Regions from separate parts of the Bradyrhizobium sp. GW821-FHT12B03 genome, predicted to be linked through region 2. Evidence: predicted binding sites of a transcription regulator. Region 2 holds the regulator's gene; the other holds the start of a gene.

Region 1 (4,279 bases), on a different contig from region 2:
TTTGCGCACGCTGTTCACCTATTTCGGCAACTTCATCAGCTATTTCGATCGCATCCTCACGCTCGACAACGGCCAGCGGGTCTGGACCGATGTCGGCGAGTGGCTGTGGGGCTGGCGCAAATGGCTGAAGATGCTGGGTGAGACGCTGCTGATCTCCTATGTCGGCACGCTGATCGGCGCGGTCCTCGCCTTTGTCCTGAACTTCTTCGCGGCGGAAAATACCTCGCCCGCGCCCTGGCTGCGCTTCACCGTGCGGCGCCTGCTCGAATTCGCCCGCACCGTTCCGGGCATCGTCTTCGCGCTGATCTTCGTCATCGCTTTCGGGCTCGGGCCGATGGCCGGCGTGCTGGCGATCGCGATCCATTCCACCGGCGCGCTCGGAAAGCTGTTCTCGGAGATCGTCGAGAATGCCGACATGAAGCCGGTCGAAGGCATCCGCTCGACCGGCGCGAGCTGGCTCGCCTGCATGCGCTTTGCCGTCCTGCCGCAGGTGACCGCGGGCTATGCCAGCTACGCGCTGCTGCGCTTCGAGATCAACGTCCGCGAAGCCTCGGTGATGGGCTTCGTCGGCGCCGGCGGCATCGGCCAGGAGCTCGTCGTCGCCATTCGAAAATTCTATTACTCCGACGTCAGCGCCATCCTGCTCACCATCATCGTCACCGTCTTCATCATCGACATCAGCACCGGCTGGCTGCGCGGCCGCCTGTTCGGCAAGGAGGCGCGGACGTGACGCGGCTGCAGGACGTCGATACGGCGCAGCTTCGCGCGCGCTACCCCGAAGTGTTCAACCGACCCGCCTCGGCGCGGCTCGCGATGCCGGCGACGATCGCCGCGGCGCTCGCGATCCTGGTCTACGGCCTCGTCGATCTCGATTTCTCGCCGTCGCGCTTCGTCGCCGGCCTCAGCCAGCTCGGCTGGATCAGCATGATGATGATTCCACCGGATCCCGGCACCTCGCTGCCGGTCTATCTGAAGGCGCTCGGCGAGACGCTGTCGATCGCGCTGCTCGGCACGACGCTGGCGGCGGTGTTCGCGCTTCCGGTCAGCCTGCTGGCCGCGCGCAACGTCATCCCCTCGCAGATCCTGCGCTTTCCCATCAGGCGCTTCCTCGATTCGATCCGCGGCGTCGACACGCTGATCTGGGCGCTGGTGTGGATCAACGTCGTCGGGCTCGGGCCGTTCGCCGGGGTGCTCGCCATCGCCGTGTCGGATTTCGGTGCCTTCGGCAAGCTGTTCTCGGAGGCGATCGAGGGCGCCGACCAGAAGCAGGTCGAGGGCATTCGCGCCTCCGGCGGCAGCCCGCTGCATGAAATCCGCTTCGGCCTGCTGCCGCAGGTCCTGCCCGTGATCGCCGGCCAGGTGCTCTATTTCATCGAGTCCAACACGCGCTCGGCCACCATCATCGGCATCGTCGGCGCCGGCGGCATCGGCCTCCAACTCGCCGAGCAGATCCGCGTGCTGGAATGGCAGCGGGTGTCGTTCCTGATCCTGATGATTTTGGTCGCGGTCGCCGCGATCGATTTTGTTTCCGGCAAGCTGCGGTTTGCCATTATTGGAAGGCGGGCTGTCGCCTGATCGCAACTGCCGTAGGGTGGGTAAAGCGACTTGTCCGCCGTAGCTCGAAGAGCGAAGGCGGAAGCGTGCCCACCACTGCTGTTTAGATATCTCGGTGAGATGGTGGGCACGGCGCAAGTGCGCCTTTGCCCACCCTACGAGCCCTGCGTGGTCGCCCGCTCACCCGTTCTCCACCAGAAACTCCACACGCTCGGCTGCAAACCGCGAGTGCTTCGTCATCAGCGGCCTACCGTCGAGATCGTGATCGGTCGCATCGACCACCAGAATCGGCCGTCCCAGCGGCAGATCGAGCCGCGCGGCGTCGGTTGCGTCGACGATGCCGGCGGTGATCCGGGTCGCGCCGCGGCGATAGTCGCGGACACCATAATGCCCGAGCAGCTTCGTCATCGAGCGCGTCGCGGCAAACACGTCGCCGGCACCGGGAAACAACTCCGCCGACAGCCAGGTGGTGGAGACGCAGATCGGCGTGCGGTCGGCGAGGCGGATCGCCTCGATCCGCACCAGCGGCGCGCCGGCCTTCAGCCGCAGCTCGCGCGCGAGCTCACGGGTCGCGACGTCATCGGACGCCTCGATCAGCCGGCCATGCGGTTCGCGGCCATCCGCGCCGACGATCTCGGAGAACCGCGTGCGCGAGCGCAAGGGATAAGCGAGGCGCTGCGCCTCGACATAGGTTCCGCTGCCGCGCTCGGCACGCACGATGCCGCGCTCGGCAAGCGCTGCCAGCGCGCGCCGCACGGTATGGCGGTTCACCCGATAGGTTTCGGCGATTTCCATCTCGCCCGGCAATTTGTCGCCGGCGGCAAAGCGGCCGTCGGCGATGCCGCGCTCGATGCCGTCGGCAACGAGGCGCCACAGCGCGACGCCCGAGGAGGCGGTGTCCTGCATGCTCATATCGCCGGCAACCTACTCCGGAAATCACACCTTTGTCACGAAACAGTCATGGCGCTTGCGTATCAAGTTGTCTAGTATCATAGACAACTTCAATTCTGCAAGGTCTGTCGGAAGTTCGGTGAATTTGGTGACCCAGCACAATACCCAGCAAGCCCAGCGCAAGGCCGCGATGGCCGTGCTGGCGCACGCGGAGGCGGGCGAGATCGCCGCTCGCCTCCGCGCTCTCGCCCTGCCCGGCCATCAGGATCTGCGCGCGCCGGAACACGGCCTCGTCATGCTGCGCGGCCGGGTCGGCGGCGACGGCGCGCCGTTCAACCTCGGCGAAGCCACGGTGTCGCGGGCCGCGGTGCGGCTTGCGAGCGGCGAGGTCGGCTTCGGCTATACGCTCGGACGCAACGATGAGAAGGCCCGGCTGATCGCCCTGTGCGATGCGTTGGTGCAGTCCCGTGATTTTGGCGGAACGGTGGAGCGTGACGTTATCGCACCGTTGCGCGAGCAGCTTATGGTCAGGCGCAAGCAGGCGGCGGAAGAGACCGCCGCGACGAAGGTTGATTTCTACACCATGGTGCGCGGTGAGGGGTGAGATCATGACCACGATTGCGGAACTGCCGCCGGGGTTCGTCGACAAGGTATTGTCGGCGCAATCGACCTTTCGTTCGGTCATGGACGCGATGGCGCGGCCGGGCTCGGTCCAGCGCATCGTGCCGATGGCGGGAGCGCCAGATACGATGATGCGCGGCACCGCCGCGATCGCCCTGACGCTGTTCGATCACGACACGCCGCTTTGGCTGGATGCGCGGATGGCGGAGAGTTCCGACGTCGTGAAATGGCTCAAGTTCCACACCGGCGCGCCGGTGGTGCAGGATTCCTCGATCGCCAGCTTTGCGCTGATCAGCGACGGTGGCTTGCTGCCGGCGCTCGAAGGCTTCGCGCTGGGCACGAACGAATATCCGGATCGTTCGACCACATTGATCCTTCAGGTCGAGAGCCTGAACGGCGGACGCTGCTTCGAGCTGCGTGGCCCCGGCATCGACGGCGTCGCCACGCTCAATGCGTCGATCAAGCCTTTTGACCTGTTCGAGCGCCTGCGTGTCAACGAAACGCTGTTTCCGCGCGGCATCGACGTGGTGCTGGTCGCCGATGATGCCGTGGTCGCGATCCCCCGCACCACGCGCGTCGTGAGCAAGGGAAGCTGAAGCATGTATGTCGCAGTCAAGGGCGGCGAACGCGCCATCGAGAATGCCCATCGCCTGCTCGCCAATGCGCGGCGCGGCGATCAAGGCGTTGCGGAAATCACCCTCGACCAGATCTCGGAACAGCTCGGCCTTGCCGTGGACCGCGTCATGAGCGAGGGCTCGCTCTACGATCGTGAGCTTGCGGCGCTGGCGATCAAGCAGGCGCGCGGCGACCTGATAGAGGCGATCTTCCTGGTTCGCGCCTTCCGCGCCACGCTGCCGCGTTTTGGCGCCAGCGAGCCGGTCGACACCGGTGCGATGCGCGTGCAGCGGCGGGTCTCGTCGACCTTCAAGGACATTCCCGGCGGCCAGATTCTCGGGCCGACCTTCGACTATACGCATCGCCTGCTCGATCCCGCGCTCGCCGAAGGCTTCGTGCCGGAAGCGCCGGCGACGGCCGAAGCCGAGGCGGCGCCGACGCCGCGCGTGACGGATATTCTGGGTCGCGACGGGTTGATCGAATCCTCGCCGCAGGCCGAGGACGGCGCCAGTGTCGGCGATCTCACCCGCGAGCCGCTGAATTTCCCGGCCGACCGCGATCTGCGCCTGCAAAATCTCGCACGCGGTGACGAAGGCTT
Region 2 (4,279 bases):
CTTAGGCATTCGCCGCGAGGCGCCAGGATGGCAGCCGCACGGCGAGGGAAAGGGTGCAATGACGGTTTTGACCTGGTCCGACGATCGCGTCGAGCAGTTGAAAAAGCTCTGGGAGGCCGGATTATCGGCCAGCCAGATCGCAGCAGAGCTCGGCAATGTGACCCGCAACGCCGTGATCGGAAAGGTGCACAGGCTCGGCCTGTCCGGCCGCGCCAAGAGCCCCTCATCGGCGGCTCCCCGGCCGCGCAAGGCGCGTCCCGCACAGCACATGATGCGGGTGAGCCGCCCGATCGCACGCGGCAACACCGCGCTGGCGCAGGCCTTCGAGGTCGAGGTGGAGGCCGAACCGGTCACCTACGACAACGTGGTGCCGATGAGCCAGCGGCTGTCGCTGCTGGAATTGAACGAGGCGACCTGCCACTGGCCGGTCGGCGATCCCTCGAGCCCGGACTTCTTCTTCTGCGGCGGCAAGGCGCTCTCAGGCCTGCCCTACTGCGCCCAGCACTCGCGCGTGGCGTATCAACCGGCGGCGGACCGCCGGCGGGCGCCGGCGAAGCCCTCGCGGTGAGTTTGAGCTGAGATCAAGTGACGGCCGTCCCGCAATGGCGGCCCTGCAAACTCGATGTCGTCCCGGCGAAGGCCGGGACCCATAAACACCGAGTTCAATGGCTGAGCAAAAGGCCAACTCCGCGTCTTCGCCAAACCACGTTCGGTGGGTATGGGTCCCGGCCTTCGCCGGGACGACATGGAGAGTGCGGTTGCGGCCCGCTAAATCAACTCGCAAACCTTACGTCTGCTCCGCCTTCGCGAAACGGTCGTCCAGCGCGTAACCCGCGCCGCGCACCGTGCGGATCGGGTCCTGCTCGCGGCCGAGATTGAGCAGCTTGCGCAGACGGCCGATGTGAACGTCGACGGTGCGCTCGTCGATATAGATGTCGCGGCCCCAGACGCTGTCGAGCAGCTGCTCGCGCGAGAACACGCGGCCGGGATGCTCCAGGAAGAACTCCAGCAGGCGATATTCGGTCGGGCCGAGATCGATCGGCCGGCCGGAGCGCGCGACGCGACGCTTGTCGCGGTCGAGCTCGATGTCGCCATAGGCGAGCACCGTGGCGAGCCGCTCCGGGCTTGCGCGCCGCAAGAGGCCCTTCACGCGCGCCAGCAGCTCGGGCACCGAGAACGGCTTGACGATGTAATCGTCGGCACCGGTCGCAAGACCCCGCACCCGCTCGCTCTCCTCGCCGCGCGCGGTGAGCATGATGATCGGGAGCTGCTTGGTCTCGGGCCGGGTGCGCAGCCGCCGGCACAGCTCGATGCCCGACAGGCCCGGCAGCATCCAGTCCAGCACGATCAGATCGGGGATGTGCTCCTTGAGGCGGGTGTCGGCGTCGTCGCCGCGCATCACCGTCTCGACGTCATAGCCGTCGCCTTCGAGGTTGTAGCGGAGAAGCTCGGTGAGAGCTTCCTCGTCCTCAACCACCATAATGCGTGCGCCCATGGTGTCGTCGCTCCTTGCGTCTTCAGGTATTCGGGACCGTCGTGGCGAAGGTCGTCATGTCGCCCTTCGGCCGCTTGTCGGTGATCGCCTGGCCCTCGATCATGTAGAACACGGTCTCGGCGATGTTGGTGGCGTGGTCGCCGATCCGCTCGATGTTCTTGGCGCAGAACATCAGATGGATGCAGAACGAGATGTTGCGCGGATCCTCCATCATGTAGGTGAGGAGCTCGCGGAACAGCGAGGTGCAGATGGCGTCGACTTCCTCGTCGCCCTTCCACACCGCCATCGCCGCCGGCAGATCGTGCGCGGCATAGGCGTCCAGCACCGACTTGACCTGCTGCTGCACGAGGTCGGTCATGTGCTCCAGGCCGCGGAACAGCTTGAGCGGATGGAAGTCCGTCTCCAGCGCCGCGACGCGCTTGCCCATGTTCTTGGCGAGGTCGCCGATGCGCTCGAGATCGGTCGCAACGCGCATGGCGCCGACGATCTCGCGCAGATCGACCGCCATCGGCTGGCGGCGGGCGATGGTGAGCACGGCGCGCTCCTCGATGCGCTTCTGCAGCGCGTCGAGCTCGGTGTCGGTGGCGACGACGCGCTGGCCGAGCGGGACGTCGCGGCGGATCAGCGCGTCGACGGAATCGACGATCATGCGCTCGGCAATCCCGCCCATCTCGGCGACCAGCCGGGTGAGTTCCTGGAGGTCGGTGTCGAAGGCCTTTGCGGTATGTTCAGAACCCATGTCCCGTCTCCTCAGCCGAACCGGCCGGTGATGTAATCCTGCGTGCGCCGATCGCTCGGCGACGTGAAGATCTTGCTGGTGTCGTCGAACTCGATCAGCTCGCCGAGATACATGAAGGCAGTCTTGTCGGAGACGCGGGCCGCCTGCTGCATGTTGTGGGTGACGATCGCGATCGTGTAGTTCTCGGACAGTTCCTGGATCAGCTCCTCGACCTTGGCGGTCGAGATCGGGTCGAGCGCCGAGCAGGGCTCGTCGAACAGGATCACTTCAGGCCGCACCGCCACGGTACGGGCGATGCAGAGACGCTGCTGCTGGCCGCCGGAGAGCGACAGGCCGGAGGCGTTGAGCTTGTCCTTGACCTCGTTCCACAGCGCGCCGCCGCGCAGCGCCTTCTCGACGCGACCGTCCATCTCGGACTTCGAGATCTTCTCATAGAGGCGGATGCCGAAGGCGATGTTCTCGTAGATCGTCATCGGGAACGGCGTCGGCTTCTGGAACACCATGCCGACGCGGGCGCGCAGCAGGTTGAGGTCGAGCTTGCCGTCGAGGATGTTGGTCTGGTCGAGCATCAGCTGGCCGGTGGCGCGCTGGCCCGGATAGAGGTCGTACATCCGGTTGAAGATGCGCAGCAGGGTCGACTTGCCGCAGCCGGACGGGCCGATGAACGCGGTGACGCGGTTGGTGCCGAGCGTCAGGTTGATGTTCTTCAGCGCGTGGTGCTCGCCGTAATAGAAGTTGAGGTTGCGCACCGTCACCTTGGCGGGGGCCTCGGGCAATACCGCTGCCTGCGGCAAACCACCAGCCGCGCTCATCGATACGGAAAGCTCACTCATTTTGCGGTCCTCTCGGCGCCAAGGATGCGCGCGCCAATGTTCAGGGCAAGCACGGTAATCGTGATCAGCAGCGCGCCGCTCCAGGCGAGCTGCTTCCAATAGGCATAGGGGCTCTGGACGAAGTTGTTGATGGTGACCGGCAGGTTCGCCATCGTCTTGTTCAGGCCGAGGCTGAAGAACTGGTTCGACAGCGCGGTGAAGAGCAGCGGCGCGGTCTCGCCGGCGACGCGGGCGGTCGCGAGCAGCACGCCGGTGATGAGACCCGATCGGGCAGCACGATAGGCGATGCGCTTGATCACCAGCGAGCGCGGCAGGCCGAGCGCGGAGGCCGCCTCGCGCAGCGCGTTCGGCACCAGCAGCAGCATGTCCTCGGTGGTGCGCAGCACCACCGGAATGACGATGACGGCGAGTGCGAGCGAGCCTGCGATCGCCGAAAAGCCGCGCATCGGCACCACCACTGCGCCGTAGATGAACAGGCCGATGATGATCGAGGGCGCCGAGAGCAGGATGTCGTTGATGAAGCGGATCACCGAGGTCAGCTTGTCGTTGCGGCCGTACTCGGCGAGATAGGTGCCGGCGAACAGGCCGAGCGGCGCGCCGATGCCGACGCCGAGCACGGTCATGATCATCGAACCGACGATGGCGTTGCGCAGGCCGCCTTCGGTCGAGCCCGGCGGCGGCGTGTCCGCGACGAAGAGCTCCAGGTTCAGGCCGGCGATGCCGTTGTAGAGCAGCGTGATCAGGATCAGCGCAAGCCAGGTGACGCCGAAGGCGGCGGCGGCCATGCAGAGTCCACGGATGACGAAGTCCTTGCGGCGACGGCGTGCATAGATCGGGTTCATGGCGCTAGTTCCCCGCCTTCTTTTCCAGCCGCATCAGCATCAGCCGCGCTGCCGCGAGCACGAAGAACGTCAGCACGAACAGCAAGAGGCCGAGCAGAATCAGGCCGGACTGGTGCAGGCCGTCGCTCTCGGCGAATTCGGATGCGATCGCCGCCGAGATCGTGGTGCCCGGCGCGAAGATCGAGGAGGAGATCCGGAACGAGTTGCCGATAATGAAGGTCACCGCCATGGTCTCGCCGAGCGCGCGACCCAGCGCCAGCATGACGCCGCCGATGACGCCGACGCGGGTGTAGGGGATGACCACGCTGCGGACGACTTCCCAGGTGGTGCAGCCGACGCCGTAGGCGGCTTCCTTCAGCACCGGCGGCAC

What was found. Region 2 encodes PhoB, which activates phosphate uptake and scavenging genes when phosphate is short. Its sites were predicted from a motif close to TGTCATNNANCTGTCAT; they were not measured.
Region 1: the regulator PhoB is predicted to act here: its motif matches at 2,500-2,516, upstream of phnF (phosphonate metabolism transcriptional regulator PhnF).

What each region holds. Positions count from the first base shown of each region.
Region 1 is NZ_JBXAQU010000025.1:49,209-53,487, forward strand. Features, by position in the region: gene phnE (phosphonate ABC transporter, permease protein PhnE) at 1-730, shown strand, start outside; gene phnE (phosphonate ABC transporter, permease protein PhnE) at 727-1,575, shown strand; gene phnF (phosphonate metabolism transcriptional regulator PhnF) at 1,735-2,466, opposite strand; gene phnG (phosphonate C-P lyase system protein PhnG) at 2,585-3,049, shown strand; gene phnH (phosphonate C-P lyase system protein PhnH) at 3,054-3,662, shown strand; gene AC1RUR_RS34030 (carbon-phosphorus lyase complex subunit) at 3,666-4,279, shown strand, end outside.
Region 2 is NZ_JBXAQU010000004.1:224,469-228,747, forward strand. Features, by position in the region: gene AC1RUR_RS10645 (GcrA family cell cycle regulator) at 59-568, shown strand; gene phoB (phosphate regulon transcriptional regulator PhoB) at 788-1,495, opposite strand; gene phoU (phosphate signaling complex protein PhoU) at 1,518-2,234, opposite strand; gene pstB (phosphate ABC transporter ATP-binding protein PstB) at 2,246-3,067, opposite strand; gene pstA (phosphate ABC transporter permease PstA) at 3,064-3,909, opposite strand; gene pstC (phosphate ABC transporter permease subunit PstC) at 3,914-4,279, opposite strand, start outside.